One region of the Microbacterium sp. BH-3-3-3 genome, then DNA from elsewhere that is predicted to be linked to it. Evidence: predicted binding sites of a transcription regulator. Region 1 holds the regulator's gene; each other region holds the start of a gene.
What was found. Region 1 encodes HrcA, which represses chaperone genes, less so after heat shock. Its sites were predicted from a motif close to TTNGCACTCGNNNNNNNCGAGTGCNAA; they were not measured.

Region 1 (7,829 bases):
CCGGGCAGGTCGACGGCGACGGCCGGGTTGCCGCGCTCCTCGAGGTGGGCGAGCTGCGCGCGCCACATCGTCGCCGAGGTGCGGATACCGTGCACGAACACGACCTGGACCGTCATGGCATCCAGGGTAGAAGCCGTTCGCTACCGACCGGCTGTGCGTCCGCGTCCCCCAGGCGCCGCGCGGCACGCTCCCGCGCATGGAACGGGTGTTCACGACCCGCGGGGGACATCCGGATGCCGTACCCCGGGCATCCGCGGACGGCGATGTCGGCGCGCCACCGTAGAATCGACGGAACATGTCACCGCGCGCCCTGAAGCCCCTCGAGCCGTCTGCCACTCCGCCGGAGCAGATCCGCAACTTCTGCATCATCGCTCACATCGACCACGGCAAGTCGACGTTGGCCGACCGCATGCTGCAGATCACCGGCGTCGTCAGCGACCGCGATATGCGGGCGCAGTACCTCGACCGCATGGACATCGAGCGTGAGCGCGGCATCACGATCAAGTCGCAGGCGGTGCGGATGCCGTGGGCCACCGCCGACGGCACGTTCGCCCTCAACATGATCGACACGCCCGGCCACGTCGACTTCACGTACGAGGTCAGCCGCTCGCTCGCCGCGTGCGAGGGAGCGATCCTGCTCGTGGATGCGGCGCAGGGCATCGAGGCGCAGACGCTGGCGAACCTCTATCTCGCACTCGAGAACGATCTGACGATCATCCCCGTGCTGAACAAGATCGACCTGCCGGCCGCCGACCCCGAGAAGTACGCGGCCGAGCTCGCCGGCCTCATCGGCGGCAAGCCCGAAGACGTGCTGCGCGTGAGCGGCAAGACCGGCATGGGCGTCGAAGAGCTGCTCGACCTCATCGTCGACCAGATCCCCGCCCCGGTCGGCAAGCCCGACGCCCCGGCACGCGCCATGATCTTCGACTCGGTCTACGACGCCTACCGCGGCGTGGTCACGTACGTGCGCATGATCGACGGCTCGCTGCAGCCGCGCGAGCGCATCCAGATGATGTCGACCACCGCGACGCACGAGCTGCTCGAGATCGGTGTGTCGAGCCCCGAGCCCGTGCCCACGCGCGGTCTCGGCGTCGGCGAGGTCGGCTACCTCATCACCGGTGTGAAAGACGTGCGCCAGTCGAAGGTCGGCGACACGATCACGACGCACCGCAAGCCCGCCACCCAGGCGCTGCCCGGGTACACCGATCCGAAGCCCATGGTCTTCTCGGGTATCTACCCCATCGACGGCAGCGACTACGCCGAGCTGCGCGAAGCCCTCGACAAACTCAAGCTGTCCGATGCGTCGCTGCAGTACGAGCCCGAGACCTCGGTCGCGCTGGGCTTCGGCTTCCGCGCCGGGTTCCTCGGCCTGCTGCACCTCGAGATCATCACCGAGCGCCTCTCGCGGGAGTTCGGTCTCGACCTCATCACCACCGCCCCGTCGGTGACCTACGAGGTCACCACCGACACGGGCGACACCGTCTCGGTCACCAACCCCAGCGAGTACCCCGACGGTCGCGTCGCCTCGGTCTCGGAGCCGATCGTCAAGGTCGGCATCCTGCTGCCCAAGGACTACGTCGGCACCGTGATGGAACTCTGCCAGTCGCGCCGCGGAACGCTCCTGGGCATGGACTACCTCAGCGAGGACCGCGTCGAGCTGCGGTACCACATGCCCCTCGGCGAGATCGTGTTCGACTTCTTCGACCACCTCAAGTCGCGCACGCAGGGCTACGCGAGCCTCGACTACGAACCCGCCGGTCAGCAGAGCGCCGACCTCGTGAAGGTCGACATCCTGCTGCAGGGCGACAAGGTCGACGCGTTCAGCTCGATCGTGCACCGCGAGAAGGCATACGCCTACGGCACGCTCATGGCCGAGCGCCTGCGCAAACTCATTCCGCGCCAGCAGTTCGAGGTGCCCATCCAGGCCGCGATCGGTGCCCGCATCATCGCGCGCGAGACGATCCGCGCCATCCGCAAGGACGTCCTCGCGAAGTGCTACGGCGGTGACATCACCCGAAAGCGCAAGCTGCTCGAGAAGCAGAAAGAGGGCAAGAAGCGCATGAAGATGGTGGGCCGCGTCGAGGTGCCGCAGGAAGCCTTCATCGCCGCCCTCTCGGGCGACGTCGAGGCCAAGAAGTAACGACCGATTCGAGAGGAAGATCATGCGCCGGCAGAACTTCACCGACGACACGGTCGATTACGCGGCGGTGGGCGCCACCCAGGCCCCCGACCTCATGCAGTATCCGCCCGAGCGTTCCGTCCCCGCCGAAGATGCGTGGCGTATCGGCAGCGGCGAAGAGCGCTTCGTCGCCGCGGGCGAGTTGCTGCTCGCGTGGGCGCCGCTGCGCAGCGAAGAGCTGAGCATCACCGACGTGCGTCCCGCGTCGGGCGCCGGCTACGCGGGCGTCGGCTTCGACGCCGAGGGCGCTCCCGTCGCCCCCAGCCGCCTCGAGGCCGAGCAGCGCTTCGCCGCCGACGGCACCCCGTTCGTCAGCCCCGGAACGGGCGTGCGCCTGCACGGCAAGGTCGACGGACACCGCGCCGATGCCGAGCTGCGGGTCATCTCGGTGTTCGAGGAGCCGCGCCGCGTCGGATTCATCCTCGGGACGGTCGGACACTCCATCGTGAGCGGCGAAGAGCTGTTCTCGCTCGAGTGGCGCGACAACGACGAGGTCTGGTTCGTCGTGCGCGCGTTCGACCGCCCCACCGCGCCGTCCTACAAGCTCCTCACGAGCCGCGTGCGCCGTCGCCGCAAGGCGCTGTTCACGCGGTACCTGCGCGCGATCTCGCCGCTGTACACGTCCTGATGGGCGGACCGCTTCCCCTCGGAGACCCCGCGCCCACCGACGGTCGTCTGCCCGACGACCTGACCATCGACCCGTCGGTCGACTTCGGTGTCTACCTGCACGTGCCGTTCTGCCGTGTGCGCTGCGGCTACTGCGACTTCAACACCTACACCGCCAGCGAGCTGCGCGGCGCCCGGCAAGACGACTTCGCCGACACGCTCGCCGCCGAGGTGCGCCTGGCGGGCGGGGTGATGGATGCCACGGGCGGCCGCCGCACGGCATCCACGGTGTTCTTCGGCGGGGGTACGCCGACACTCCTGCCTCCCGGCGATCTGGCGCGCATGCTCGACGCGGTGCGCGCGGAGTTCGGCATCGCCGAGGGGGCCGAGGTCACCGTCGAAGCCAACCCCGACACGGTCGACGACGCCGTAGTCGAGACGCTGGCCGCCGCGGGCGTCACGCGCGTGTCGATCGGCATGCAGTCGGCCCGCCCGCACGTGCTCGCCGCCCTCGACCGCACCCACGACCCCGCGAACGTCGCGACCGCCGTCGCCGCGGCCCGCCGCGCCGGGCTCGACGTATCGCTCGACCTCATCTACGGCGCACCGGGGGAGTCGCTCGACGACTGGCGGTCGTCTCTCGAGACCGCCGTCTCCCTCGCTCCCGATCACATCTCGGCCTACGCGCTCATCGTCGAAGACGGCACGAAGCTCGCCCGCCAGATCCGCTCGGGCGCGGTCGCGGAGCCCTCCGACGACCTGCAGGCCGACATGTACGAACTGGCCGACGAGCTGCTCGCCGATGCCGGGTACGACTGGTACGAGGTGTCGAACTGGTCGCGCGGCGTCGCCCACCGTTCGCGGCACAACCTCGCCTATTGGCGCGGCACGGACTGGTGGGGGTTCGGACCGGGCGCCCACAGCCACGTCGCGGGGCTGCGCTGGTGGAACGTCAAACACCCGGCCGCCTATGCCCAGCGCCTCGCGGCGAACGAGTCACCGGCCGCCGCGCGCGAGCGCCCCGACGAGACGGCCCGACGACTCGAGTCGGTGCTGCTGCGCAGCCGCATTCGCGAGGGTCTCGCCGTCGGCGAGCTGCACGGCGAGGGCCGCAAGGCCGTGGCGTCGCTCATCGCCGACGGGCTCATCGAGGGGGCGGATGCCATCCGGGGCCGCATCGTGCTGACCCGCCGCGGACGCCTGCTGGCGGATGCCGTGGTGCGAGCCCTCACGGTCTGATCCGCGCCGTCGCATCCCGCGGCGGGACCGCACGCAGGCGCGGAGGATCCGGCATCCGCGAGCCCCCGACGGGGCAGGTCGTCGATCGGCGTAGAATTGGCACTCAGTCAAGTCGAGTGCCAGACGGGGAGGAGCAGCGCATGGTGTCGGAACGCGGCCTCCAAGTGCTCCGCGCGATCGTGCAGGACTACGTCGACACGCGTGAACCCGTCGGCAGCAAAGCGATCGTCGACCGGCACGCATTCGGTGTGTCGGCGGCGACCATCCGCAACGACATGGCGCTGCTCGAAGACGAAGACCTCATCGTCGCACCCCACACCTCGTCGGGCCGCGTGCCCACCGACAAGGGCTACCGCGTGTTCGTCGATCACCTCGCCGAACTGCGCCCGCTCTCGGGAGCGCAGCGCAGCGCGATCACCTCGTTCCTCGACGAGGCGGGCGATCTCGACGACCTGCTCGCCCGCACGGTGCGTGCCCTGACGCAGCTGACCGGCCAGGTCGCGATCGTGCAGTACCCGTCGTTCGCGCGCGCCAACCTCTCGCACGTGGAGCTCGTGGCTCTCGGCGGTCCCCGCGTGCTCGTCATCCTCGTCACCGACACCGGCCGCGTCTCGCAGCGGATCGCGCTCGTCCCGGCCGAGCCGGCCGAGGCCGACATCGTGCAGCTGCGCGCGCGTGTGGGCGCGGTGCTGGTCGGGCGCTCCGTCGCCGACTGCGCGCAGCAGGTCGCCGCGGTCGTCGCCGACGGCCCCCGCCCCGGCATCGCCCTCGACGCCGTCGCCGACGCCGTGTTCCGCGTCGTCGGCGAGGAGCTCGAGGAGTTCCGTCAGGATCGCCTCGTCATGGCTGGGGCGGCGACCCTCGCCAAGCGCGAATCCGACTTCCGCGGCAGCATCTACCCGCTCCTCGAAGCCATCGAGGAGCAGGTGACCCTGCTGCGGCTCATGACCGAGATGGTCGCCGACGAGAAGGGCTTGTCGGCCAGCATCGGCCGCGAGAACGAACCCTTCGGGCTCATCGAGGCCTCGGTGCTCGCGAGCCGGTACGACGGCTCGACGGGCGGTGCCCGCGTGGGCCTGCTCGGCCCCACCCGCATGGACTACTCCTCCAACCTCGCGGCGGTTCGCGCCGTCGCGCACTATCTGACCCGGATGCTCGAAGACGACGACAGCGCGCGCTGACGAGCACCCCACCGAGAACGACCCCGCACCCGCGGGCAGGAAGGCGATTGTGGCTGACCACTACGAGGTCCTCGGCGTCGAACGAGACGCCAGCGCCGACGAGATCAAGAAGGCGTACCGCCGTCTCGCTCGTCAGTTGCACCCCGACGTGAACCCCGGTGACGACGCGTCCGAACGCTTCAAGCTGGTCACGCACGCGTACGACGTGCTCAGCGACCCCGAGCAGCGTCGGCGCTACGACATGGGCGGCGACCAGAACCCCTTCGGCGGGGGCGGGGGAGCGGCCGGCTTCGGCGGGTTCAGCGACATCTTCGAGACGTTCTTCGGTGGGGCCCAGGGCGGCGGAGGCGGGCGGGGACCGCGTCCGCGTTCGCGTCGCGAGCGCGGGCAGGACGCCCTCGTGCGCGTCACGCTCGATCTCGGCGACGTCGTCTTCGGTACCCACCGCGACCTCGACGTCGACACCGCCGTGCTCTGCGAGACCTGCCAGGGAGCGTGCACGCAGCCCGGCACGAGCGAAGTCACCTGCGACATCTGCCACGGCTCGGGTCACGTGCAGCGCACGGTGCGCAGCCTGCTCGGCAACGTCGTCACCAGCCAGCCCTGCAACGTGTGCCACGGACACGGCACGACCATCCCCTACCCCTGCGGCACCTGCCAGGGACAGGGACGCGTGCGCGCCCGTCGTACCGTGTCGGTCGACATCCCCGCCGGCGTCGAGTCGGGCCTGCGCCTGCAGCTTCCCGGTTCGGGTGAGGTCGGCCCCGCCGGCGGCCCCAACGGCGACCTGTACCTCGAGATCACCGTCGACGCGCACGAGGCTTTCAGCCGCGAGGGCGACGACCTGCTCGCCACCCTCGAGGTGTCGATGCCGGATGCCATCCTCGGCACCACCACGACGATCGACGCCCTCGATGGTGCCGTCGAGCTCGAGGTGCGCCCGGGCGTGCAGTCGGGCGACGTGCTCACCATCAAGGGCCGCGGCATCACGCCGCTGCGCGGAAGCCAGCGCGGGGACCTGAAGGTCGGCGTGCACGTCGTGACGCCCACGCGCCTCGACCACAAGGAACGCGCCCTCATCGAGGAGTTCGCCAAGCGCACGAAGGCCCCCCAGCCGCGCCTGGCCGAGCACCAGCAGGGCATGTTCTCGAAGTTCCGCGACCGCTTCCGGCACTGACCGTGGCGCTGCACTTCGTCACCGACGAGGCGGCATCCGCTCAGCCGGGGGACACCGTCACGCTCACCGGAGCAGAGGCGCACCACGCCGCAGCGGTCCGCCGGGTGCGGGTCGACGAGGCGGTCACCCTCGGCGACGGTCATGGGGCGTGGCTGTCGGGCCTCGTCACGGCCGCGACGCCCAAGCAGGTCGACGTGCGGGTGACGGGCCGCGAGGAGCATCCGGCCCCGTCGCCGCGCTTCGTGCTCGTGCAGGCGCTCGCGAAGGGCGACCGTGACGAACTCGCGGTGCAGGCGGCGACCGAACTCGGCGTCGACGCGATCGTTCCGTGGCAGGCGGCGCGGAGCGTCTCGCGCTGGGATGCCAAGGCCGACAAGGGTCTGGCCCGCTGGCGCACCATCGTGCGCGAGGCGGCGAAGCAGGCGCACCGCGCGTGGATCCCCGACGTCGAGGGCGTCGCCCGCACGGCCGACCTCGTGCGCCGCGCCGGCACCGACCTGGTGCTGGTGCTCGAGCCGTCGGCATCCGATCGCCTCACCGCGGTCGCCGTCGAAGCCTCAGACGGTCGCGACGTGGTGCTCGTGGTCGGGCCCGAGGGCGGGATCGCCTCCGACGAGCTCGACGCACTGGTGGCGGGCGGCGCTCGACTCGTGCGCCTCGGCGACACGGTGCTGCGCACCTCGACCGCGGGGGCCGCGGCGATCTCGGTGCTGTCGGCGGCGCACGGGCGCTGGTGAGCCCCCGCCGCGTTCCGATCCGCCCGTCCGGGGCGAGAAACGTCCCGATCCGCCCGTCCGGGGCGCGGAATGTGTATCGGGGCGCACAACAACCGCCCCGATGCACGGTTCACGCCCCGGCCACGAGTCGTACGGCTCGACGCGCCATCTCGCCCGTCGAGCCCGCACCTCCCGACCTGCGTGTCGGAGCCCCTCACTAGACTGGATGCCATGAGCGAACCGTCGATCTTCACGCGCATCCTGCAGGGCGAGATCCCCGCCGAGATCGTCGCCGAGACCGAGAACGCCTTCGCGATCCGCGACATCGCCCCGCAAGCGCCGGTGCACCTGCTCGTCATCCCCAAGACGCAGCAGTACCGCAACGTCGTCGAGCTGGCGGCGGGCGACCCCGACCTGCTCACCGAGGTCGTGGGGCTCGCGAACAGCGTCGCCGCCGAGCATGCCGACGGCGACTTCCGGCTGATCTTCAACACCGGCGAGGGCGCCGGCCAAACCGTCTTCCATGTGCACGCCCACGTCCTCGCGGGTGGCCTGAACGAAAAGAGCGTGGGTGTCTGACTCCGCCGAAGAATCCGTCGTCGACCGCATCGAGGTCGACGGCGTGGCCATGGTGCAGCTCCTCGGACCGCAGGATCGCCTGCTGCGCGTGGTCGAGAAAGAGCACCCCGAGGTCGACGTGCACGTCCGCGGCAACGAGATCACGCTGTCGG
Region 2 (7,829 bases), 780 kb from region 1:
TGTACCGCCCCGGCGCCGTTCGGACGCATCACTACCCCGACCGCTACGTCATGGCCGACGTCGTCGCTCCCGGCGGTCCCGTCGCCCGGGTGCACCTGGAACGCCAGGGCGTGCTGGAATCGTTCCCGCTGCCCGGCGGACGCCGCCGGCTGGTGGCGTGGGCGGGCACCGACGAGGTGGCGGATGCCGTCGGCACCCTCGAGAGGGCCGTCGCCGAGCGCGCGGGGCTCGAGGTCGACATCGCCGAGGCGACGACGTTCCGCGTGCGGCGCGCCGTCGCTCCGGCGCTGCGGCGCGGCCGCGTCGTGGTGGTCGGCGACGCCGCCCACGAGGTGAGCCCCATCGGCGGTCAGGGGATGAACCTCGGACTGCTCGACGCCCTCACGCTGGCCCCGCTGCTGCCCGGGTGGGTGCGGACGGGCGAGGCGCTCGGCCTCGGACGATGGGAGACCGACCGTCTGGCCTCGGCGCGGCACGCGGCGCGCCTGGCCTGGCTCAACACGATGCTCGGGCGAGCCACGGGCCCGCTCGCCCACCCCCTGCGCACCGGGGCGCTGCGCACCATGCTGCGGGGGGCGGGGGGCGCGCTGTTCACGCGCGCGTACGCCATGCGACTGGATCGCGCCGCCCGCGACTGACGAGCCGCCCGGGCGGGAGGAGTCAGGTCACGACGAGTTGAGCGGCGAGCAACAGAGCCGCCAGCATCGTGAGCTGGAACACCGCGCGTCCGGGCGCGCGCACGAGCACGAGCACCACGGCCGTGGCCGCCACCGCGACGACGGCGGTGAAGAAGATCGCGCCGAGCACCGTGGCATCCGTGCCGATCAGCACCGCCACCGCTCCGGCGACGACGCCGACCGCCGCGAGCACCACCGAGACCCGCGCACCGAGGCGGTGCGGAAGGCCCCGCACGCCCGTGCGCCGATCGTCGTCGAGGTCTCGTACGACATTGGTCAGATGCACGGCCGCGCCGAGGGCGGCTCCCGCGAGCGACGCCCACGGGGCAGCCAGCGCGGGAGAGGCGAGGGACAGCGTCGCGAACGACGGGAAGAGCCCGAAACTCAGCACGAACGGCACGATCGACACCGGCGTCGACTTCAGCCCGGCGTTGTAGGCCCACGCCGAGGCCAAGGCCACCGCGTGCGCGGCGACGAGTCCGGGGCCGAGCGGCACCGACAGGAGCACGGCGAGGAGCGCGGACGCCACGGCCACCCCGAGCGCACGTTCCGGAGTGATCGCTCCCCCGGCGATGGGCTTGTCCGAGCGGCCGACCGCGGCGTCGCGCGCGCCGTCGATCGCGTCGTTCGACAGCCCCACCGACACCTGTCCCGCGAACACGGCGACCACCAGCAGCGCGAGTCGCGCGGGCTCGACCCCCGCGGCGAGGCCGAGGGCCAGTGCCAGAACGGTCACGACCAGGGTCGGCCCCGGGTGGGTCGCGCCCCACAGCGCCCGCACGAGGGGCGGCTTCGCCGCGGCATCCATCACCCGATGACGCTACCGCGGCTGCGCACTCGGGCGGCCGACCCGCCCGGGCGCCGCGCCACCACCACGTTGAGTGTCCAGGACACGCCGCGGAGACCGGCCCCGGCACGGCGCGTCTTGGACACTCGACAGTCTTGGCACTCTCCTGTCGAGAGTGCTAATCTGCTGCCACGTTGAGCGCACAAGGCTCAACTTCATCGAACTCCGGATGCCGATATCCGGACCGACCGAAAAGGAGAACCGACCATGGCCACTTACGACCCCTTCCGCGACCTCGACCGCCTCGCGTCGACCCTTCTCGACGCCCGTCGCGGGGGCGGACCGCGCCGGATGCCGATGGACCTCTACCGCGACGGTGACCACTACGTGCTCTCGGCCGATCTTCCCGGGGTCGACCCGGGCTCGGTCGACATCGACGTCGACGGTCAGCTGCTGACCATCCGCGCCGAACGCACCCTCGCCACCGGCGACGACGTCAAGTGGATCACCCGCGAGCGCGAGACGGCCACGTTCGTCCGCCAGCTCAACCTCGGCCAGGGCATCGACACCGACGGCATCAGCGCCGCCTACCGCAACGGGGTGCTGTCGGTCACGATCCCGGTGAGCGAGAAGGCGAAGCCGCGCCGCATCGCGGTGGCCACCGACGACCACGACGGCGTCATCCGGGCGCACGAGAGCGAACCGCAGCTCATCGAGCAGTAATCCACCGCGAACAGAGGGGCCGGCCCGAACGGACCGACCCCTCTCTCGCGCGTCGCTCAGAGGTCTTCGGGCGCCAGGTCTCCCTGGCCCTCTTCGCCGAGCTCGACGACGCCCGGGTCCTGACCCTGCGAGTCGGTGCCGGTGGACCCGGGGTGGATGTCCTCGAACGGGATGTCGGTGTCGTCGGCGGCGATCTCGGCCGGGTCGGCGCCCGTCGCGGTCGCGGGGGCGATGTCCTGCGGGTCGACGCCCTCGTCGAGGGCCGTCGTGGCATCCCACTCCGCCTGGGCGGGGTCGAGCGCGGGGTCGGGCTCGATCGAGGTGTCGCCGTCGCGCAGGGGCTGCACACCCGCGATGCCGACGTCGGCGGCGGGGGTCGACGAGTCGGCGGGGGACGGGTCGATCGAGGCGTCGCTCATGGGGATCCTTTCGTCGAACGCACCGGGGTGCGTCACCGCTGATCGGCGGTGTCTCCATCCAACGACGCCGACGGGGCCGCGCCCCGCCCCTTGACAGGCCCGACCCGCGCACGGACCACGCGCTTCAACGGGTGGGCTCCCGCTCCAGCGGCACGGGAGAAGCGCTCCTGCCGACGGCGAGCCCTCTTCGTCGTTCCCCAGCGCCCGGGTCGTCCGCCCGACCGACGCTGTCAACCGGGTGGCATCCCGCTGCCGATGACGACACGGTGAGGGAGACGAGAGGATCCCCCATGAACGACTCGAGCCGCACCGTCGCTCGCGCCGACACCCCCCGCATCGTGATCATCGGCGGGGGCAACGCCGGACTGTCGGTGGCCGGACGCCTCCACCGGGCCCGCGCCGGAGACATCACCGTGATCGAGCCGCGGACGCAGCACGTCTTCGCGCCCCTCCAGTCGCACATCGCCGGAGGCGCGGCACGGGCCAGCGAGGCCGTCCGCGCGCAGGCCGACGTGATCCCCGCGGGCACGCGCTGGCTGCGCGACGAGGTCTTCACGGTGGATGCCGCTGCCCGCCGCGTGCATCTCGTGTCGGGCGGTCATCTCGACTACGACCAGCTCGTGGTGTGCGCCGGCCTGCGCATGGCATGGGAGCAGATCCCGGGCCTGCCCGAGGCCATGGCGGCACCGAACGGCATCTCGAACTACGACTACGACCTCGCCGCGAAAGCCTCGCCGGTGCTGCGCGACCTGCGCTCCGGCACGGTCGTGTTCACCCAGCCGCCCGAGCCCGCGTCCTGCGGCGCGGCCGCGCAGAAGCCGATGTACCTCGCGTGCGACTGGTGGCGCGCGATCGGCGTGCGCGACGACCTGCGCGTGGTCTTCGTCGCCCCCGACCCCGTGCCCTTCGGCATCCCGGCCATCGACCGCGAGCTGCAGCGCAAACTCGACGAGTACGGCATCGAGGTGCACTACAGCCGCGAGATGCGGTCGGTGGATGCCGAGGCGCAGACGATCACGATCGGTCACGGCGAGGCCGAGGAGACCCTGGCGTACGACGTGCTGCACGCGGTCCCTCCGCAGCGGGCGCCGGAGTGGATCGCCGGCAGCGGGCTGGCGGCATCCGACGATCCGCACGGGTTCGTCGACGTCGATCCCGAGACGCTGCAGCACACGCGGTATCCCGAGATCTGGTCGGTCGGCGATGCCGCCGCGGTGGCGACCCGCCGTTCCGGGGGCGCGATCCGTCAGCAGGCGAAAGCCCTCGTGAAGAACATGACGGGGGTGAGGGCCGGGCGCTCCCCCTCCGCGAAGTACGACGGCTACAGCGTCGTGCCGTTCACGGTGTCGCGCGGCACCGTCGTCTTCGCCGAGTTCGATCGTCAGGGGCGCCTGCAGCCCACGATCCCCTTCTGGCGTTCGCTGTATCGAGAGCGCGCCCTGTCGTGGATCGCCGACCGTCGGGTGCTGCCCTGGGTCTACTGGCACCTGATCCTGCGCGGTCGCGCCTGAGCCGCGGGGCGAATCCCCGAACGACCCCGGCGCGCCGCGCACGCGCATAGGGCACGCGAGCCGATCCCTCAACCCCGGGGGCAGCTCGCCCGTGACGAGCGAAGACTGGGACCAGCCCCGGAAACCACACGAAAGAGGACACCATGGCACAGGTCATCGAAACCATCGACGTCAACGTTCCCGTCCGCGTCGCCTACAACCAGTGGACGCAGTTCGAGGAGTTCCCGCACTTCATGAGCTTCGTCGAGTCGATCACGCAGAAGAGCGACACCCTCACGCACTGGAAGGTGAAGATCGCCGGCGCCGAGCGCGAGTTCGACGCCGAGATCACCGAGCAGCACCCCGACGAGCGCGTCGCCTGGAACAGCGTCGGCGGCGACGAGAACCACGCGGGTGTCGTGACGTTCCACCGTCTCTCCGATGACGAGACGCGCGTCACCGTGCAGATCGACTGGGAGCCCACCGGAGTCCTCGAGAAGCTCGGTGCCGTCTTCGGCGCCGACGACCACTCGGTGAAGAAGGACCTCGACAACTTCAAGAAGTACATCGAGTCGCGCGGTGCCGAGTCCGGCGCCTGGCGCGGCGACGTCAGCTGACGTCACCGACAGGAAAGCCGGGTCCACCCTTCGGGGCGGACCCGGCTTTCGCGTGTCAGACGCTCACCACTGCGGGTGGATCTCCGCCCGCAGACGGCGGTCGTAGACGTCACGCACCAGCGCGTCGAAGGCGTCGAGGTCGAAGCCCTCGTCGAGGAGCTGTGCGGCCCCGGCGTTCGATGTGGCCTGCGCCACCGAACGTGCGCCCGGGATCACCGAGGTGATGCCCTCGCGCGAGGCGATCCACGCCAACGTGGCCGCGGGCAGGGTGACGCCCTCGGGAAGCGAGGCCTTGAGCTCGTCGGCCGCGGCCACGCCCTCGGCGAACGGGACGCCCGAGAACGTCTCACCCTTGTCGAACGCCTCGCCGTTGCGGTTGTACGTGCGGTGATCGTCCTTGTCGAACGTCGTGTCGGCGGTGTATTTGCCCGAGAGCAGACCGCTCGCCAACGGCACGCGGGCAAACACGGCGACGTTCTTCTCGGCCGCCATCGGCAGCACCTCGTCGAGGGGCTTGAGCCGGAACGGGTTGAAGATGATCTGCAGGTTGCTGAGGTTCGGCCGGCGGAGCGCCGAGAGAGCCTGTTCCATCGTCTCGACCGACGCGCCGTAGGCGGCGATGACCCCCTCGGCGACGAGCTGGTCGAGCGCGTCGTAGGTGGCGTCGTCGTCGATCACGGCCGACGGCGGGCAGTGCAACTGCACGAGGTCGAGGGTGTCGGTGCCGAGCAGCCGCCGCGAGCGGTCGATCCACCCACGGAAGTTCTCGATCGTGTAGTTCTCGGGCACCTGGTCTTCGCGACGGCCCATCTTGGTCGCCACGGTGATCCCCGCGGCAGCGGTGTCGTTCAAGAACTTCCCGATGATCTCTTCGGACCGGCCGTCGCCGTACACGTCGGCGGTGTCGAAGAGCGTGACGCCGGCGTCGGCCGAGGCGGCCAGCACGGCGAGGGCCTCGTCTTCGCTGACACCGCCCCAGTCGGGGCCGAGCTGCCAAGTACCGAGGCCGATCACCGAGACGTCACGGCCGGCGCGGGAGAGGGGACGCTGCTGCATTGCGGTTCCTTTCGAAGCTGGTTCCGAGCCTATCCAGCGTGTCCGGCACCGGGGCCGCGCCTCACCGGACGCCCCCTGCGCACCCCGTGGCGGTCGTCAAGCCCGTTCGCCCGGTCGGTGGTCGCCCATAGCGTGGCGGCACACCCCACGGAAGGAACGCCATGAACACTCCCGCCGACCGGCTCCCCGGAGCCGACGAAGAGAACATCGTCCCCGAGTCCGAGGGCCTGGCCGCCGATGTGCCCGCCGGCGCCGCCGGCGCCGACACCGGTGCCGTCGGAGCGGCGCAGATCGACGCCGACGACGAAGCCCGCATCCAGGGCATCTCGAGCCAGAACGACCTGCCCGGAGTCGGCACCCGCGCCGCCGACGGCCTCACCGAGCGGGGCACCGATGACGCCCGCGGCGAGGGCGGCTCGACCTCGCAGCACACCGAGGACACCGGCGGCGGCTCGGCCACCGCGCACGCGGCCTCGGACACCCCGACCGAGGGCGAACCGCACGTCGACGCCGACGACCCCATCGCGAAGTTCCAGCCCGGCGTCGGCCGTGATTCCGCGGCATCCAGCAAGATCGCCCAGAGCCTGCCCGATCCCGACGACGCGTGACCCCGGCGGGGGCGGCCCTCCGGTCGCCCCCGCGCAGGGTCCGGCACCAGACCTGCCGCCGCGGCGACGCTCAGCGTGCGAGGCGCAGGGCGTCTTCGGCGAGGTGGAAGAAGTCGCCCGTCGCCGCGGTCACGGCCTGCGCGTCGTCGGCCGAGAGAAGCAGCACCACCGTCGCCTCCCCCTCGTCGTCGCGCACGAACCAGCTGCCGGTCAGCACGCCCAGGCTCGAACCGCCCTTGAAGCCGACGTAGGGCCACGTGCCGACGTCGAGTCCCGCACCGGGGTTCTCGCTCACGATGGCGAGCACCTCGGCATCCTGGGTCTGCTGCAGCGCCCGATGCACGGCGGCGATGTCGGTGGCCGAGGCGAACCAGTCGAACCCGTCCTGCCACACCGGGGTCGTCACGTCGGTGACGCCGACGGCCAGCGGGGCGGCGTCGATGCGGTCGAGCAGCGCGCGCTTCGCGGCGTCGTCGGCACGCGCCCACTCCTCGCGCAGAGCCGGCTCGCCCCAGCCCAGGGTGAACAGCTCCTTGGTCGAGAGGAAGGGCGTCAACGCCGCGGGGTCGGCGTGGCCGCTGCGTGCGACCGCCGCTTCGACGCGCTCACGCCCGAGCCGCTCGATGAGCAGGTCGGTGGCGGTGTTGTCGCTGATGCGGATCATGGCCGAGGCGGCCTCGCGCACCGACACCTCGGTACCGGTGGGGGCGTTCTGCAGCTCGCCCGAGGGCAGGCTGCGGTCGGCGTCGTCGAGCACGAGCGTCTCGTCCCAGGCGAGATCCCCGGATGCCACGGCATCGGCCGCCGCGAGCAGCACATACAGCTTGAAGATCGAGGCGAGGGGAGCTGCCCGTTCGGTGTCCACCGCCACGACGTCGTCGTCTCCTCGCCGGATCAGCGCGCTGACCTCGCCGGGAAGATCGCCCAGGCGCTGCTCCACCTCGTCGAGCGAGGCGGAGGGCACCCACGGCTCGGCGACCGGGGCGAACACCATGCCGGTGATGCGGTCGTTGCCGTCGATCGCGAGCGAGAGATCGAACGGGTCGCCGAGCGTCCCGGCGAGGGTCGCGACCGCCTGGGTCTCGGTGCCCTGGTACGCGGTCACGGTGAAGGGCGCCGCCGGGCGGATCTGCCGATTGAGCAGCTCGGCGATGTCGTCGGCCGACACCTGCTGCTGGAAGTCCTCGTGCAGCACGCGCGACCAGTCGCCGGCCGTCGTGTCGGCCTCGGCCTCGAGCACGTCGATCACCCAGGTCAGCCGCTCCCCCACGGGGGTGGCCGGCACCTCGACCGAGGCCGCGGGGGTTGCGGGAGTGTCGGGCGCGGAGCTGGTGCACGCGGTGAGGGCGGCGATCGTGGCGATCGAGAGGGCGGCGGCGAGGCGACGGGCGAGAGTCACGGGAGTCCTTCCGGGGGGCTTTCCACGCTACGGACCCGCACCTCACGACGCCT
Region 3 (7,829 bases), 1.1 Mb from region 1:
CCACCGAGCGTGAGGAGCACCGCCGGTTCCTCGCCCGCCTCGACCACGAGCTGAAGAACCCCATCACGGCCATCCGCGCCACCCTCGCCGGCGTCGATCCCGCCACCGCGCCCGCTCACGTGGCCGTGATCGACGGGCAGGCGCGGCGACTCGCGGCCCTCGTCGGCGATCTGCGCAAACTGGCCGAGATCGAGACCCGCCCGCTCGAGACCGAGCCGGTCGACCTCGAGATGCTCGTGCGCGATGCCGTCGACGCCGTGCACGACCAGCGTCCCGAGACGCGGGGGCGCATCCGCATCGTCGCCGAGCGGGTGCCGTGGGCCGTGCCGCCCCTGCCGGCCGATCCCGACCTTCTCGCCCTCGCTGTCGACAACGTGCTCGCCAATGCCGTGAAGTTCTCGACCGACGGACCGATCGAGGTCCGCCTGCGCGAAGACGCCGGCGCGGTGGTGGTCGAGGTGGCCGACACGGGTCGCGGAATCCCGGCCGACGCGCAGGAGCACGTCTTCGACGACCTCGCCCGCGCGGCCAATGCCCGCGATGTCGCCGGATCAGGGATCGGCCTGTCGCTGGTGCGCACGATCCTGCGCCGTCACGGGGGCGATGTCGACCTGCGCTCGCGAGAGGGAGCCGGAACCGTCGTGACGCTGCGATTGCCGATCGCGCGATAGCGGCGGTGCGACCCCTCGCCCGTCCGCCGACCAGGCTCAGGCGCGCGCGTCGGAGCGGCGTCGCGCCGGAGCGCGGTCGGCGGCCCACACCTCGCGCAGGGCCCGCAGGGTGAGGACGGGCTGTTCGACGTGGGCGAAGTGCCCGCTGTCGTCGAGCACACGGTCGTCGTAGTCGCGCATCAGTCGCCCCCAGGTGCGCGCATCGCGCGCGGCGACGAAGACGTCGTGCGATCCGCGCACCGACCTCACAGGGCACGCGATGCGGCGCCACACCCCGTCGTCGTGCGTGCGTGACAGGCGCGCGGCGGCGAGGAAGGCCGCGGGGCGGATCTCGGTCGCCAGGGCATCGGTGACTTCGCGGTCGACGTGCTCCGGATGCCGGAACAGCGGCCGCGACAGCGTGCGCAGCGCCCCCGTGCGGCGGAGCAGGCGCAGCAGGGGCCCAGCGAGCGGCCCGAGACCTCGCAGCACCCGCATCGCGACCACCATGCCGGCCAGCCACGGGAGCCGTACGGCGCCGGAGACCGGGCGCCGCGTCACCGCGCGTGCGCCCGCCCCGCTGGGCGACACGACACCGACGGCCACCGTCTCGCGCGGGAAGCGTGCGGCGATGTCGAGGGCGATCACCCCGCCGAGCGAGTGCCCGACCACCCGCCACCGGGGATACCCCAGCGCGCGGGCCACCGCCGCGATCGCGACCGCCAGCTCGGCCGGATCGGGGACGGGTCCCGGTGACTCGCCCCAGCCGGGCAGGTCGAGCGCGACGATATCCGACAACGGGAGCCCGAGAGCATCGGAGGCCGCGATCATCGGCTCCCAGGTGTGCCACGATCCGGCGGCACCGTGCAGCAGCACGGTCGCGACCGGACTGCCCGAACCACGCCCGGCGTGCGCCACGATCGGCCCCACCCCCGTGGGGACGACGACACGGCGCAGGTCGAGGTCGATGGCATCCATGCCCTCTCTTCGGAGCGGACGACGAAGTCGGATGGCACAGGGGAGGTGCCGGATACGCTGGAACGGTGATTCTCGGCATCGACACCTCGCTCGGCACCGCCGTGGCCGCGATCTCGCGCGACGGCGAGGTGCTCGTCGACGAGCACAGCAGCAATCCGCTCGGACACGCGGAGGTCATCGGCGACCTCTTAAGGCGGGCCAGCGCGGTCGCCCCCGCGCCCACGCACGTCGCCATCGGCATGGGTCCCGGCCCCTTCACGGGCCTGCGCGTGGGCATCGCGACCGCGCGGGTGTACGCGTTGGGGCGCGGCATCCCCGCCGTCCCCGTCCCCAGCCACGACGGCGTCGCGCTGGGCGTTCTGCTGACCGACGCCCTCACGGGCACCGACACCGGCCGCTTCGCCGTGGTGACCGACGCGCGCCGCAAGGAGTTCGCCTTCAGCATCTACGACGGCCTCGACGACGACGGGCTGCCGGTGCGCGTCACGGATGCCGCTCTCAGCCCGCGCGACGAGCTCGACGAACGCCTCGCCGCCGCCGGGGCACGCCGCTACGACGCCACCGCGGTGTCGGCCGCCATGATCGCGCTCGCCGCCGCGCGGGCGCTCGACGCCGGCCGCACCCTCGCCGACGGCGAGCCGCTGTACCTGCGCAGCCCCGACGTCGTCGCCGCCCACGCGCCCAAGCGGGTGAGCTGATGCCCACGCGCGCCGCCACCTCGGCCGACCTCGACGCGATCATGGCACTGGAGCACGCGTCGTTCCCCACCGACGCGTGGAGTCCCGCCATGATGCGCGAGGAGCTCGTCTCACCGCACGGGTGGTACGTCGTCGTCGAAGAGGCCGGCCGCCTCGTCGGCTACGCCGGCCTGCGCGCCGCGCGGGGCGCGCGGGATGCCGATATCCAGACCATCACGATCGCCGAGACGGCGCGGGGCCGAGGTCGCGGCCGGGCCCTGTTGACGGCGCTGCTCGACGAGGCCGTGCGGCGGGACGTGCACGAGGTGTTCCTCGAGGTGCGCGCCGACAACCCCGTCGCCCAGACCCTGTACGCCTCGGAGGGTTTCGCCGAGGTCGGCCGGCGTCCGCGCTACTACCAGCCCGACGACGTCGACGCCCTCGTGATGCAGCTCGACCTGCGCGGGTGGGCCACCCGCCGCGCCGAGACCCGGGGCGGTGAGCCCGCCGAGGGATCCGATCGATCCGCCGCCGTCTCGGCCACCCCGGCGCCCGAGCCCGCCGACGGAGCCGGAACCCCCGCTCCCCCCGCCACCGGAAAGGGCTGGTGCTGATGGACGCGCCCCTCGTGCTCGGCATCGAGACCAGCTGCGATGAGACCGGCATCGGCATCGTCCGCGGTCGCACGCTGCTGAGCAACACCATCGCCTCGAGCATGGACGAGCACGCCCGCTACGGCGGCGTCGTCCCCGAGGTCGCCGCCCGCGCGCACCTCGAGGCGCTGCAGCCCTCGATCGACGCCGCGCTCGCCGAGGCGGGCGTGACGCTCGCCGAGCTCGACGCGGTCGCCGTCACCAGCGGTCCCGGCCTCGCGGGTGCGTTGATGGTCGGGGTGGGGGCCGCGAAGGGCCTCGCCGTCGCCCTCGACAAGCCGCTCTACGCCGTGAACCACCTGGTCGGTCACATCGCCGCCGACATCCTCGACGACGACGCCGCCGAACTCGAGTACCCCACCGTCGCCCTGCTCGTCAGCGGGGGGCACACCTCGCTGCTGCTCGTGCGCGACCTCACCAGCGACGTCGAACTGCTCGGCGAGACCATGGACGACGCCGCGGGCGAGGCGTTCGACAAGGTCGCCCGACTACTGAAGCTGCCCTACCCCGGCGGCCCCGAGATCGACAGGGCGGCAGCCTCGGGCGATCCCACCGCGATCCGGTTCCCGCGGGGCATGTCGCGCGCCTCCGACATGGCATCCCACCGCTACGACTTCTCGTTCTCGGGCCTCAAGACCGCCGTCGCCCGCTGGGTCGAGCAGCACGAGGCCGCGGGGCAGCCGGTGCCCGTCGCCGACGTCGCGGCGTCGTTCCGCGAAGCCGTCGTCGACGTGCTCGTGACCAAGGCCCTCGACGCGTGTGCGCGCCACGACGTCCCGCGCCTGCTGCTGGGCGGCGGGGTCATCGCCAACAAGCGCCTGCGCGACGTCGCCCTCGAGCGCGCGGCGGCGGCGGGTGTGGCCGTGCGCATCCCGCCGCTGAGCCTGTGCACCGACAACGGCGCGATGATCGCCGCCCTCGCCGCGGAGCTCATCTCGTCGGGGCGCCGGCCCTCGACCCTGGCGTTCGGCGCCGACTCCACGCTGCCGGTGACCGAGATCCAGGTCGCCGAGGATCCCGATGCCGAGGCCCCCGGGCCGGGCTCCGGACGCGTCGCATGAGCGAGGCGGCCCCGCCGACGCGGCGCGCGCGCAAGGTCGCCGAGAGCGTCGAGCCCGCCGACGACCTGCGCGCCGCCATCACCCAGGCGGCGGCGTCCGCTCGGCGCGACGACGAGGGCGACCCGGAGCGCCTGCCCACGGCGCAGCTCGAGATGGCCGCCTTCGGCGATCACGTCATCCCCTACGTCCCGCCGGCGCCGCCCACCCCGCGGTCCCTGGCGCCGTGGGCGCTCGGCGTCTCGATCCTCGCCCTCGGGGCGGCCCTGTTCACCGGCTGGCTCCTGCCGCTCGGAGCGCTCGCGGCGATCATCGCCATCGTGTCGTTGCGCCGCGCGCACGACAGTCGTCGCGTCGCCGCGTGGGCGCTCGCGCTCGCGCTGACGTCGGTGGCGTTCAGCGCCGGGTGGTTGATCTGGGGGTTCTCGCAGCTCGCCGTCGTGTGACGACCGGGCTCACACCCGATCGGCCAGCAGCGCGAGCCGCTTCGAGCCGATGCGGGTGAGCAGCAGGGTCGCCGACTCGTCGCCGCGCAGCGACAGCTTCTTGCGCAGTGCGGCGGGGTCGACGTCGACGCCGCGCTTCTTGATCTCCAGGGTGCCGATGCCGCGCGCACGCAGGGCCTGGGCGAGCTTCTTCGGGTCGGCCGGGAGCTCTTCCCGCACGCGGAACGACGACACGAACGGACTTGTGAGGGCGGCGTCCGACGTGAGGTAGGCGATGCCGGGCGCGAGCATGCCCGCCTGCAGCGCGCGGGCGACCTCGCCGATCAGCCGGGCGCGGATGATCGCCCCGTCGGGTTCGTGCACGAAGGCGCCCAGCTCGCGCTGCTCGACGTCGGGGGAGTCGGCGGGGGCGGTGAGCTCCCAGGCGTCGGATCCGCGCACGACGAGAGCAGCCCGGCGCACGTTCTCGCGGGCCAGCACTCCCGACCACAGCACCAGTTCGATGGTCGACCCGTCGGCGCTGATCCACTGCGCTTCGACGTCGTCGGGAATCCGCTCGCGATCGAAACCCGGGCCGAGCTTCACGCCCCCGGGCGTGCTCTCGAGCAGAGCGAAGACCCACTCGAGCGAGGGCGACCATTCGCTCGACGACACCTGCCGCGTCTCGGAGTGCCCGGCCGTGCGGCGTGCCGGGTCGAGCCAGACGGCATCCGTCTGATCGAGGTCGGTGTCTTCGGCGCGGCCGTGCGCGACGGTCACGGTCTCGCAGAAGGGGGCGAGGTTGTACGCGGCGATCGCGGCCGTCACCTCGTCGGCGTCGACGGCGTGCACCCGGATGCCGAGCCCCGCCAGTCCGAGGGCGTCGCCGCCGATGCCGCAGCCGAGGTCGGCGACGCGGTCGAGACCGGCCGCGCGGAAGCGTCCGGCGTGGCGGGCGGCGATCGACAGGCGCGTCGCCTGCTCGAGGCCGGCGCGGGTGAAAAGCATGCGCTCGGCGAACGGGCCGAACTTGGCCGCTCCGCGCACCCGCAGACGTGCCTGACCGACGACGGCCGACACGAGATCGGGGGAGTGCCCGGCCGCGCGGAGTCGAGAGACGGCTCGGGCCGCGTCATCGGTGGACTCGATGCCGCCCACCTCGTCGAGCAGGCGGAGGCCGTCGGGCGTCAGCAGGGCGGTGAGCTCGCGGGTATCCACCGATTCAGCCTAAGCGGGCGATTGTGTTGGCACTCGCGTTGCGTGAGTGCCAGTGCTTCCCTAGACTCGAATTAGCACTCTCCCCGTGTGAGTGCTGACAAGTCTTCTGTAACGAGAAAGAGGTAGACCGTGTCGGTTTCCATCAAGCCGCTCGAGGACCGCATCGTCATCAAGCAGGTCGAGGCTGAGCAGACCACCGCGAGTGGTCTCGTCATCCCTGACACCGCCAAAGAGAAGCCGCAGGAGGGCGAGGTCGTCGCCGTCGGACCCGGCCGTATCGACGACAACGGCAACCGCGTCCCCCTCGACGTCGCCGTCGGCGACCGCGTGCTCTACAGCAAGTACGGCGGCACCGAGGTCAAGTTCGGCGCCGACGAGTACCTGGTGCTCTCGGCTCGCGACGTGCTGGCGGTCGTCGTCCGCTGATCGCGCAGTCCTGCACGAAGGCCCCGCATGCTCCGGCATGCGGGGCCTTCGTCGTTCCGTCAGCCCCGCGTCGCGAGGTGGCAGGAAAGCGGTGGGGAACGGCGGCTCGCGGCGTCGCCCCGCGCGTAGGCTGAATCGGTGACCCCCGCCGCCCCTCCTGTCTCCGGCGGCAGTACCCGCGGTGCCCTCTACGCCCTCGGTGCCTACCTGTTGTGGGGCGTCCTGCCGCTCTACTTCCTGCAGCTCAAGCCCACCGGTCCGTTCGAGGTCGTGGCGTGGCGGATCCTTCTCGCCTTCGTCTTCTGCCTGGTGCTGCTCACCGTGCTGCGCGCCTGGCGCCCGTTCCTGGCGATCGTGCGGCAACCGCGGCTCATGGCGCTCACCGCCGTGGCCGGCGTGCTCATCTACGTCAACTGGCAGACGTATCTCTACGGTGCCCTCACGAACCACGTCATCGAGACGAGCCTCGGCTACTTCATCAACCCGATCGTGACGGTGTTGCTGGGGGTGCTGGTGCTGCGCGAGCGACTGCGGGTGCTGCCGTGGATCGCGATCGGCATCGCCGTCGCCGCGGTCGTCGTCATCGTGGTGGGCTACGGCACCTTCCCGTGGATCGCGCTGACGCTGGCCTTCTCGTTCGGCTTCTACGGTCTGGTCAAGAAGCAGATCGGGCCCTCGGTCGATGCGGTGAGCGGCCTGACGCTGGAGTCGATGTGGCTGCTGCCCGTCGCCGGCGTGCAGCTGGCCGTCGTCGCGGCGTTCGGCGGTCTCACCCTCGGCACGGCGGGCACGCTGCACACGGTGCTGCTGTTGGCTGCGGGGGCGGTCACGGCCGTGCCGCTGCTGCTGTTCGCCTCGGGCGCCCGTCGCGTGCCCCTCACGGTCATCGGGTTGCTGCAGTTCGTGGCGCCGATCATCCAATTCGCGATCGGGGTGTGGGTGCTCGGCGAGGCCATGACCCTCGAGCGGTGGATCGGTTTCGCCCTGGTCTGGGTGGCGTTGATCATGCTGAGCGTCGATTCGGTCGTCGCGTCGCGCCGACAGCGCCGCGTCGTCGTCGATGTGGCGGAGCCCGTCTGACCGGCCAGATCATGCGTTTGTCGTCCCTGCCGACATATCTCCTAGTGCACCGTGACGACGCCGTGTGAAACCGTTATGCGGCCGTGATCGCGACGACTCACATCGTTAACGAACGGCAACACGCAGAAAACGCGCGGCGGCTTAGGTTTAGGACACCAGGCGGTCCTCGTGGGCTGCCCAACGTTCATTCACAGCAAGGAGCACTATGAGCGTCATCACACGTACGCGCACTGGCAAGGTCATCGGCGGCATCGCCCTGATCGGTGCCAGCGCGCTCGTCCTCGCCGGTTGCGCCGGTGGCGGCAACGACGCCGCTGCCCCCAGTGCATCGTCCGGCGGCGGCGCCGTGTCAACTGCAGACGGGACTTTCCACGTCGGCACCATCCTCCCGGCCACGGGTAACCTCGCCTTCCTCGGCCCGCCCGAGGTCGCGGGTGTCAAGCTCGCGATCCAGGACATCGAAGCCACCGGCGACGCGTTCCCGTTCACGACCGAGCTGACCGAGCGCGACTCGGGTGACACCACGACCGACATCGCGACCCAGTCCGCCACCGAGCTGGTCGACGCCGGCGCCGATGTCGTCATCGGTGCGGCTTCGTCGGGTGTGTCCTTCACCTTCGTCGACCAGCTGGTCGACGCGGGCGTCGTGCAGATCTCGCCGGCG

Region 2: BJP65_RS13325 (Hsp20/alpha crystallin family protein) is a predicted target of HrcA. The motif match lies at 1,620-1,646, and genes of this name have one in related genera.
Region 3: groES (co-chaperone GroES) is a predicted target of HrcA. The motif match lies at 5,686-5,712, and genes of this name have one in related genera.

Annotation. Positions count from the first base shown of each region.
Region 1 is NZ_CP017674.1:151,289-159,117, forward strand. Features, by position in the region: gene BJP65_RS00780 (alpha/beta fold hydrolase) at 1-116, opposite strand, end outside; gene lepA (translation elongation factor 4) at 296-2,140, shown strand; gene BJP65_RS00790 (DUF1990 family protein) at 2,163-2,807, shown strand; gene hemW (radical SAM family heme chaperone HemW) at 2,807-4,024, shown strand; gene hrcA (heat-inducible transcriptional repressor HrcA) at 4,165-5,205, shown strand; gene dnaJ (molecular chaperone DnaJ) at 5,255-6,382, shown strand; gene BJP65_RS00810 (16S rRNA (uracil(1498)-N(3))-methyltransferase) at 6,385-7,119, shown strand; gene BJP65_RS00815 (HIT domain-containing protein) at 7,330-7,677, shown strand; gene BJP65_RS00820 (PhoH family protein) at 7,727-7,829, shown strand, end outside.
Region 2 is NZ_CP017674.1:2,879,803-2,887,631, reverse strand. Features, by position in the region: gene BJP65_RS13335 (NAD(P)/FAD-dependent oxidoreductase) at 1-638, shown strand, start outside; gene BJP65_RS13330 (UbiA family prenyltransferase) at 661-1,485, opposite strand; gene BJP65_RS13325 (Hsp20/alpha crystallin family protein) at 1,732-2,187, shown strand; gene BJP65_RS13320 (sugar ABC transporter ATPase) at 2,244-2,606, opposite strand; gene BJP65_RS13315 (NAD(P)/FAD-dependent oxidoreductase) at 2,897-4,117, shown strand; gene BJP65_RS13310 (SRPBCC family protein) at 4,261-4,713, shown strand; gene BJP65_RS13305 (aldo/keto reductase) at 4,777-5,769, opposite strand; gene BJP65_RS13300 (hypothetical protein) at 5,931-6,377, shown strand; gene BJP65_RS13295 (Cpe/LpqF family protein) at 6,448-7,776, opposite strand.
Region 3 is NZ_CP017674.1:1,245,695-1,253,523, reverse strand. Features, by position in the region: gene BJP65_RS05800 (sensor histidine kinase KdpD) at 1-671, shown strand, start outside; gene BJP65_RS05795 (alpha/beta fold hydrolase) at 708-1,628, opposite strand; gene tsaB (tRNA (adenosine(37)-N6)-threonylcarbamoyltransferase complex dimerization subunit type 1 TsaB) at 1,694-2,326, shown strand; gene rimI (ribosomal protein S18-alanine N-acetyltransferase) at 2,326-2,919, shown strand; gene tsaD (tRNA (adenosine(37)-N6)-threonylcarbamoyltransferase complex transferase subunit TsaD) at 2,919-4,019, shown strand; gene BJP65_RS05775 (hypothetical protein) at 4,016-4,462, shown strand; gene BJP65_RS05770 (class I SAM-dependent methyltransferase) at 4,472-5,659, opposite strand; gene groES (co-chaperone GroES) at 5,789-6,085, shown strand; gene rarD (EamA family transporter RarD) at 6,224-7,165, shown strand; gene BJP65_RS05755 (ABC transporter substrate-binding protein) at 7,371-7,829, shown strand, end outside.